3 regions of the Sporacetigenium mesophilum DSM 16796 genome follow, and region 2 is predicted to be linked to each of the others. Evidence: riboswitches for the same ligand, from Rfam matches in the RefSeq annotation. Region 2 holds a riboswitch; each other region holds the start of a gene.

Region 1 (3,293 bases), on a different contig from region 2:
ATAAGCAGTATCATTTACATCAAATTCTCTTTTTATCATTGAAATCTCCTTAAGAATATGTTAATATAGTCTATTTTATCCATTATAAACGTTATTGATTCCAAAAGCAACTAATACCAATCCAACAATTATATTTAATATATTAATGAATATTGAATCTAAAAAATTATTAATAAAGCTTCCCAAAATTGAAATAAGTGTTAAGAATAATACAGTTGACAACACTGCTCCAAGTCCAAATAAATACATATTCTTTTTATCCATATTTTCTTGGGAGATCTTCGTAGAAAAAACCCCTGCCCAAAACAGTATTGTCAATGGATTTGATATAGTTAATAGCATTGTTTTTAAAAATACATTTTCTCCACTTTGATTTGATGCAAAATTCAAACTGGGTAGGATTTTAATTCCAAAAGATCCTACAATATTACTTAATCCAAAAACAATAAGTACAATAGCCCCAAAATATTTTATTAACCTTTGTCCTTTTTCATATTTATTTAGTACAGTTCCCATACCAAGTATTGCGGCAATTATATATAAACAATCAATAATTGTTACCCCTAATACCCCAGTCTCTGCTGCAAAAAATCCAGATGAAGCCGCAGTCTGAAAAATAAATAAACATATAGGTCCTACTGCTAACTGTAATAATATTCCAAACCTAAATCCTTTTATAATCATACAGTAGCCTCCTACCTATTAGCAACTTCTTTTAATGTTGATAAAACAATCAATGTATTAGATTTTCTAACACCTTTAATAGACTTCATTTTATTACTCAAAAAATCCTCTAACTCTCCTGTATCATTCATAAGAACCTTTAGCATATAATCATATTCTCCCGCCATATGATGGCATTCGATTACTTCAGAAAATTGAACAATTGTTTCTCTAAAATTTTGGATATTTGCTGTTTCATCAATATTTACAAATATAATTGCTAAAAGTTTATATCCCATTTTCTCGCGGTTAACCTTAATCGTATATTGTTCAATAATATTTGATTCTTCTAATTTTCTAATTCTTTCTGAAACGGCAGGTATTGATAAATTCACTTTCTTGCTAATTTCAGAAGCAGTGGCTCTGCCGTTTTCTTTCATAGACTCAAGAATCTTTGCATCAATAATATCCATATCTCAGCCATCTCCTCTTAATCAATTTAATTTATTATATAAATAATCCTAAAATTAGTAAACAAAATTAAGATACATCAATAATTTTTTAAGAATAATATGTTTTTACTTAAAATTTTATTAAATTATATATATTTATGTCATTATACTTAAAATCTTAAAGGTTGTTTTAATTCCTCAACTTGTTTAATATAGCAAAAATAAATTGATTTAAATATTACGTAAGAATATGCTTAGAAATAATATATTTTGATTTATATTGTTTCTTAATGGTAAATATAGTAAAATTATGTACAAGATATATGGGTCAATAACTTAATCAATATAATTAGGTAGTCACTTTTTGATTCTTTAAAAGTATAGAGATTTCCTAGTTTTAATTAGTAAGTTTTTAAATTCATATACCTAAAATAAATATATTATAAGTGAAAAAGGCAAATCATAGGAAACTATGAGACGCAAAGCCAAGGGCCTGAACCACGACCTTTATTTACGTGGATGGTAGCCGGTTGCCACAGGGAATATAGTTTTCTTATCTATAAGCCTTATTTAAGGTTTATCTTTTTCCCTATTCCCCTTTTTCGCGAAGAAAGGTAGGGTCATGCCATGAAGAAAAATTTTCTTCGAAGTTTTCTAATTTTAGTAGTACTATTGGCGTTTCAACTAGGATTTCCTTTGGTTAATGCATATGCATTAACTACCAACAATGACGTACTGCCGCCAAGCAACCTATCATCACAACTCATTACACCGAGTAATGTAAAGCTTTCATGGAACTCTGTTTATGGAGCTAATGGTTATAATGTGTATGGAATTATTGACAGTCAGCTTAAACTACTTGGAACAACAACATCAACATCTTATACATTTAATAGTCTACCAGAAGGCTCGTATAGATATGTTGTGTCAACATTAAGTGCTGACGGAGAATCAGGTCCATGTGCTCCTGTTTCAGTTGATATTGACTATCCAACTATGGTAGCACCAATAGCCATAACCAATAAGATACAAAATGGCAATGATATCGTCCTAAGTTGGCCAGTATCTCAGTATGCTGAAAACTACAACCTCTATCAAATTAATGAAGATGGACAAAAAACATTGATTTCCTCGGTAAAAGCGCCCACTTACACATTTACTAATGTAGATGCTGGAAATTATACCTATGCGGTTTCTGCGGAAAATTCCCTTTATGGTGAATCTTCAGTGTCAAATTCTACACAGGTTCAAGTGATTTTACCAACTATGACTGCTCCAAGTAACCTCACATACTCATTATCCAATGGTAATGATATAACCTTAAAATGGAATGCTGTTCCTTATGCAACATCATACAAAATATATAAGGTTATTGATGGTCAAAAAGTTCTTGCAAGCACATTAACTGGAACATCAGTTACTTATACTAATAGACAGGCTGGTGATTATATCTATGAGGTTCATTCCTATAGTAGTCGTTTTGGTGAATCATTAGATGGAAGTCAAACCAAATTTACTCTAGTTATGCCGACAATGCAATCACCAGGTAATTTAACATATACTATTACCAATGGAAACGACATCACCTTAAAATGGAATACTGTTCCTTACGCAACATCTTACAAAGTATATCAGATCATTGATGGTCAAAAAGTCTTAAAAAGTACACTAACTGGAACATCTGTTACGTATACTAATAAACAAGCTGGTGATTATATATATGAGGTTCATTCCTATAGTGATCGCTTTGGTGAATCACAAGATGGAAGCCAAACTTCCTTGACTCTAATACTACCAACAATACAATCGCCAGATAATTTAACATATACTATTACAAATGGAAATGACATTACTCTAAAGTGGAATGCTGTTCCTTACGCGACAGCTTATAAAGTATATCAGATTATTGATGGTCAGAAAGTTTTAAAAAGCACATTACCTGGGACATCTACAACATTGGCAAATATGCCTAGTGGTGATTATGTTTATGAAATCAATTCTTACAGTGACCGCTTTGGCGAATCTAATGATGGAAGTATTATTTCATTCTCAGTAATTCATCCAGTTATGCAATCCCCAACAAATTTAATGCAGACAATTAAAAATGCTACTGATTTTACTTTAAATTGGAATGCATCTCCATACGCTACAAGTTATAAGATTTATCAAATAGTTAAT
Region 2 (3,293 bases):
GTATGGAAAGAAAAGATGAAATAATTGCAAGGGATTATTTCAATAAAGCTTTGACACTAGATAAAAGCAATGAGATTGTAATAAAGTTTATAGACAAAAGAGTATATAAAATAGATGAAAATATTGAAAAGCCAACTAAGAAAGTGCCAAAAGAAAAAAAGGCTAAACCTAATAAAACTAAGAAAAAAAATAATATTCCTGTAGCAATAATTGTTCTTTTAGCAGCTGGCATAATAGGTCAATCTATATATGGCTATAATGAAATATCGAATTTAAACAACCAAGTTAGTACATTAAATACTCAAGTTGGAGATTATAAAGAAGACTTAGCAAATTCAAAGAAAGAAAACAATGATCTTAAGTTTCAAATTGGAAACAATAAACCTATAATTAAAAAAGAAGTTGTAATTGCAGATGAACACGCTCTCTACAAAAAAGCATTAGATGAAAAGAAGAGAGGGCTTCGTAAAGATTCTATAAAGAGTTTTGAATATCTTGCGGAATATGGAAAAGACAAGTTATATGTTTCTGAATCTATATTTATATTAGGTAGCATATATGAATCTATGAAGGATTATGATACTGCTTTAAAATACTACAATAACTATATTAGTAGATATACAGCAAAAGACAACTATTACGACCACTCATTATACAATATAGCCATGATATACAAAGAAAAAGGCGATATGGAAAAATGTAAGCAGAAATTAAATGAATTAATAAATGTAGTTCCAAATAGTATATACAATAACTCAACAACTAAAAAAATAATAAATAGTTAATTAAAAAGAAAGCATATAAAAATGCTTTCTTTTTTATTTTAAAACATGATTATTATCAATTTAAGAAGGATTTTACAATTATTAAATGAATATAGTAAATAATTCTATTTTTAAATTATAAGACGAACAAGGGGGAGCACAGAATGAAACACTATACAATGTCAAAGTTAGTGAAATCAGAAGATTTAAATCACCATGGGACTTTATTTGCTGGAAGAATGGCAGAATGGTTTATAGAAGGTGCATTTATTGCTGCTGCAAGTACATATAAAAATCCTGACAACATGGTTTGTTTAAAAATGCATGGACTTAAATTCACTTGCCCTGTAAAAAAAGGAGAGATTATAACTCTTGAAACTAAAGTTGTTTATACAGGAAATACTAGTATGACTGTGTATGGTAAGGTTATAAAAAATGATGATACAGATAAGGTTATTGTAGATGGATTTACAACTTTTATATGTGTTGATGAAAACGGTAAGAAAATGCCACATAATATAGTTTTACCAGAACCAAAAAATGAAGAAGAGGCAAAACTTAAAGAATATGCTAAAACTTTAAAATAAATCTAAAATGTATTATATAAGAGAAGGTGCTATATAGCACCTTCTTTTTTTGTGGTAATAAATACGATTTTGAGTAACGTACCTAGTTTTCAATACCGCTTAAGACGTGAACATAGCGAATTTTAGTTTTTGTTAAAATATAAAGGGTTTTATTGTTATTTGATGAATACATTATTATGTAAATATATTGTAATAATTTACATAATATGTAGAAATTAGTATAAAAAAATATTATAATTAAATTGAATGCAATACTACGCAAACTAAATTTAGTTTCAAGGGGTAGTATAAAATATAACAAACTCGATAAAGGCAAACCTAGGAAAACTTAGAGACGCAAAGCTAAAGGGGCTAATTTTATATTAATAACCATAAGTATAATTATGCCAGCCAGCTACCGAAAGGAGCGGATTAATAAGTATTAAAAAATTTTATACTAAGGAGTGGTTTTTTGAAAAAAAAGATGCCGATAATTTTAACAACTCTAGCTGTACTTCCGTTAGCAGCAGTAGATGCTAATGCAGCTCCAAGTGTAGGGGTAGTTACAGCTTCTTCATTAAATGTAAGAAGTGGCCCAGGTACAAATAACAAGGTGCTTTTTACACTTAAAAAAAATGAAGAAGTAAAAATATTAGAAAATTCAAATGGGTGGTATAAAATAGAAGCCAAGTCAGGAAAAGAAGGATGGGTATCTGGTCAATATATAAGTGTAGGTACTTCATCTAACCAACAAGATAATGCTAATATAACAATAAAGGTAGTAAATGTAGATGGGTTAAATATGAGAAGTGGACCAAGTACTGCATTTAGGGTAAATAAGGTATTAAACAAGGGGACAGAGGTAGAAGTAGTATCAGAAAAAGATGGTTGGTCACAAATTAAATTTAATAATATGAGCGGACATGTAGCAAGTAGATACTTAGATAATAAGACAGAGTCAAAACCAGTTGAGGCGCCTAAACCGGTTGAGACACCTAAGGAAGATAAAGTTACAGATAATAATGAACAAACTGCAAAAACTGTAAAGAAAGTCGTAAATGTAAATGACCTTAATATGAGAATGGGCCCAAGTACTAGATATAAGGTAATAACTGTTTTAGATAAAGGTGCAGTAGTAGAAGTAACATCAGAAAAAGATGGATGGAGTAATATAAAATATAATAATCAAACTGGATGTGTAGCAAGTAGGTACTTAAATGAAGTGCAAGCACCTCCAACTACTCAAAAGCCAGAGGAACCTAAATTACCAGATAATAGTCAGCCAGTAATTACTATAGCTAAAACTGTAAATGTAGATGGCCTGAATATGAGAAGCGGCCCTGGTACTACACATAAGGTAGTTACAGTATTAAATAAAGGTGCAGCAGTAGAAGTAACATCAGAAAAAGATGGATGGAGTCATATAAAATATAATAATCAAAGTGGATGTGTAGCAAGCAGGTATTTAAATGAAGTACAAACACCTCCAACTACTCAAACACCAAGTGAACCTGAAGTTCCTAATAATGGACCAATAAATAACCCAGGTGGAAATTATGCAAACAATAGTGGAACTGTTGAGGAAAAGGTTTTAAATTATAGTTTAAATGAACATTTAGCAAAACAAGCAGTACTAGATCAAGTTATACATTCAGCAAATGTTAGAAGTTCAATTACTCTTACTAGTTTTATAAGAGCTGTTGAAGATGATATTAAATATTATTTAGATCCAACAAATTTTGCAAAAACTCAAAATGGAATGTATCAATTTTTAAAGCTAAATACATATAGAGACATATCTGAAGAAAAACTAAATACTTATTTGAATAATCTAAAGTTTAAATCTAACCAAACAAATATATTTGCTAACAAAGCTAGTGTATTTATAGATGCATCAAAAAAACATAATGTAGATGTTATATATTTAGTATCTCATGCTATGTGGGAAACTGGATATGGAACT
Region 3 (3,293 bases), on a different contig from region 2:
AAGGCTACAAGAAAAGATATATCTAATAAATCTTATATTATATCTAATATATCTGATAGAACTAAATTTACAAGTAATCTTAACTTTGCTATTGATAGAAGTGCTCCAGATATTAAATCTGTAAAAGCAGGAAACAAAACTATTTCTAAAGGAAGCAAAATATATTTAAATTCTAAAGATAGTAAAACAATTACAGCAGAGATTGAAGATAAATTAAGTGAATTAAAAGATTTAAATATACAGACAATAATAAAACCTTCTAACGGCTCCTCTTCTACATCTAGAGATAGTTATACATTTAATTCAGATGATAGTTATTCAGTAGTAATTACAGCTATTGATAAGGCTGGAAATGACTCTACTTTTGATTTTGATGTAATTGTAGATACAGGAATTCCTAAAATAACTATAGAAGGTATAAAAGATGGCCACTACTCTAACAAAGAAATTAAACCAAGTATAAGTATAGATGATGATACTGCTAAGCTAACTATGACTCTTAATGGCAAACCTTATACTACAGATACTGTTATAGAAAAAGAAGGTAAATACAACTTAGTAGTAAAAGCTGAAGATGACGCTGGTAATATTCAAGAAATAATTATATCATTTGTAGTAGATAAAACAAAACCTGTAATAACAATTACTGGTATAAAAAATAATCAAACATATACTGAAGGTAAAATAAAACCACTTATAAAGTGGGATGATCCTGAAGCCCTTTTAACTATACTTCTAAATAACTTAGACTACTCAGGTGAAATAATAGATAAAGATGGAGCCTATATCCTTTATGTAAAAGCTACTGATAAAGCCGGTAATATATCTGAAGAACAATTTAGATTTAAAGTTAATTTATCAAAACCTGAAATAGAAGTTTTAACCATAGAAAACAATAAAAAATATAATAGCCCTGTAACTTTAGATATTAAATTTATAGATGCTGTAAAGTATACAATCCTTGTTAATGGTAAAGAGTATAAAGTTGGTGATACTATAGTTGAACCAGGCTCTTATACACTTACTATTATAGCAGAGGACGAAGATGGAAATAAAAGCGAAGAAACAAGAACCTTCACTATAGACACAGCGGTAGATGCTGTTGCTTTCAAAAATGAAGAAAAAAGTGTTGAAACTGCTTCTAACTACAAAACAAAAGCTATAGCTGCTGTATCTACAGTATCTGCAGCCCTTATAGGAGCATTTGCATGGTTTGTAAGAAAAAAATAATATAGCAACATAAAGAAACTCCTTAATTCATATTCAATATGATTTAAGGAGTTTTTATTATTTTCTTCTACGTTTTTTCTTTGATATATCTTCACCGTAATAATAGTAGTTTGCATAACTCTTCTTATCTATTACCATTTTATTAAGAACAGCTCCAAGTATTTTAGCATTAACTTTATCTAAACGTTCTTTAGCTATTTTAGCCATTTCTATATCAACTTCTCCAGAAGCACATACCATTATTACTCCATCGCAATAACTAGATAACACAGCTGCATCAGTTACTATTCCAACTGGTGGAGTATCTAATATAATATAATCATAATTATCCTTGAAACTATTAACTAAATTTCTCATTTTATTAGAGCTTAGCATTTCAGATGGATTAGGTGGTATTTGACCAGATGCAACTATATCCAAATTTTCTATATCAGTTCTTTGAATACATTGATCAAAGGTTTTATAGCTTAAAATAACATCAGTCAAACCGTATATATTAGTAATTCCAAATTGTTTATGAATACTTGGTCTTCTTAAATCACAGTCTATTAATAAAATTTTCTTTCCTAAGTTTGCAAAAGATACTGCTAAATTACATGCTGTAGTACTTTTTCCTTCACCTTGCATTGAACTAGTTACAACTATAGTTTTTACATTTTTATCTATATTACTAAACTCTATACTAGTTCTTATACTTCTATAAGCTTCTGATATAGGCGACTTAGGATCTGAATGGGATATAATGTTTTTCACAAGTTACCTCCTGTATCTTTAATGTACTTGCGAATCAAAACTCATTAGCCGCACTTTCTTCGGCAACTGGCTAGCATAGTTACACTTATTATATAAGTATAACATTAGCTCCTATAGCTTTGCGTCTCTAAGTTTCCCTAGATTTGCCTTTATCGAATTTTAATTCTAATTTAAATTTTATCGCTTTTCTAACTTATTGTAAACAAAAATCGACTAATTTCCCTATATTCTCTCTGCTACCCTTAACTTTGCACTTCTTGATCTTGGATTTACTTCTATTTCTTCATCCGATGGAAGTATAGGTTTTCTACTTATAACTTTTAAAAGAGATTCTTTATCACATTGACATATAGGAAGTTCTGATGGGCATATACAATCAATAGCTAAATCCTTATATGCATTTTTAACTATTCTGTCTTCCAGCGAATGGAAAGTTATTATACATATTCTCCCACCAGGATTCATTATAGAAGTTGCATCCTCTATCATCTTGTTTATTATTCCAAGCTCGTTATTTACTTCTATCCTTATAGCTTGAAAAGTTCTCTTAGCTGGATGAGGCCCATCTATTCTAGCTTTTTTAGGTATAGCCTTTTTTATTACCTCAACAAGTTCACCAGTAGTTTCTATAGGTTTTTCATTTCTTTCTTGTACAATAAATTGAGCTATACGCTTAGCCCAGTTATCTTCACCGTAATCTCTTATTATTCTAGCAAGGTCTCTTTCATCATACTCATTTACAACTTCATATGCAGATAATGAACTTCTTATATCCATTCTCATATCAAGAGGAGCATCTTGCATATATGAAAATCCTCTTTCAGCTTCATCAAGTTGATGAGATGAAACTCCCAAATCTGCCAAAACACCATCTATTTTGTTAATACCTAACTTTTCTAATTCTTCTTTTAGATGAACAAAGTTTCTATGGACAAGTTTTACTCTATCAGAGTACTCACCAAGTCTTTCTTTTGCAGTATTTATAGCATTAATATCTTGATCAAAGCATACCAAAAGTCCATTAGGTCCAAGTTTTTTTACTATTTCCTTTGAGTGACCTGCACCACCTAAAGTACAATCCACATATACACCGTCTGGCTTTATATTTAAATTATCTATACATTCATTTAAAAGTACCGATACGTGATGAAATTCCATATTAACTCTCCTTATTTTTCATTTATGTCTTTATCTATTATGTTTTTAGATTTCTTAGTAAAATATACATGAATTATTAATGCAGCTATTATTCCAACTAAGCTTATAACCTGTGCCATTCTAAGCGGACCTAACATTAAACTGTCAGTTCT

The links. A riboswitch is a leader RNA that binds a small molecule or an ion and turns the genes downstream of it on or off. The one in region 2 is predicted to bind cyclic di-GMP.
Region 1: it holds a riboswitch for cyclic di-GMP, as region 2 does, so the genes downstream of both, BS62_RS04760 (OmpL47-type beta-barrel domain-containing protein) here and BS62_RS09815 (SH3 domain-containing protein) in region 2, are expected to answer to the same signal.
Region 3: it holds a riboswitch for cyclic di-GMP, as region 2 does, so the genes downstream of both, BS62_RS07910 (CpsD/CapB family tyrosine-protein kinase) here and BS62_RS09815 (SH3 domain-containing protein) in region 2, are expected to answer to the same signal.

What each region holds. Positions count from the first base shown of each region.
Region 1 is NZ_JCANUR010000003.1:119,223-122,515, forward strand. It holds gene BS62_RS04745 (hypothetical protein) at 1-39, opposite strand, end outside; gene BS62_RS04750 (LysE family translocator) at 76-684, opposite strand; gene BS62_RS04755 (Lrp/AsnC family transcriptional regulator) at 696-1,136, opposite strand; cyclic di-GMP riboswitch class I at 1,560-1,653, shown strand; gene BS62_RS04760 (OmpL47-type beta-barrel domain-containing protein) at 1,743-3,293, shown strand, end outside.
Region 2 is NZ_JCANUR010000011.1:29,366-32,658, forward strand. It holds gene BS62_RS09805 (tetratricopeptide repeat protein) at 1-785, shown strand, start outside; gene BS62_RS09810 (acyl-CoA thioesterase) at 929-1,351, shown strand; cyclic di-GMP riboswitch class I at 1,653-1,753, shown strand; gene BS62_RS09815 (SH3 domain-containing protein) at 1,803-3,293, shown strand, end outside.
Region 3 is NZ_JCANUR010000007.1:114,250-117,542, reverse strand. It holds gene BS62_RS07915 (hypothetical protein) at 1-1,230, shown strand, start outside; gene BS62_RS07910 (CpsD/CapB family tyrosine-protein kinase) at 1,288-1,983, opposite strand; cyclic di-GMP riboswitch class I at 2,042-2,141, opposite strand; gene rsmH (16S rRNA (cytosine(1402)-N(4))-methyltransferase RsmH) at 2,206-3,141, opposite strand; gene lgt (prolipoprotein diacylglyceryl transferase) at 3,153-3,293, opposite strand, start outside.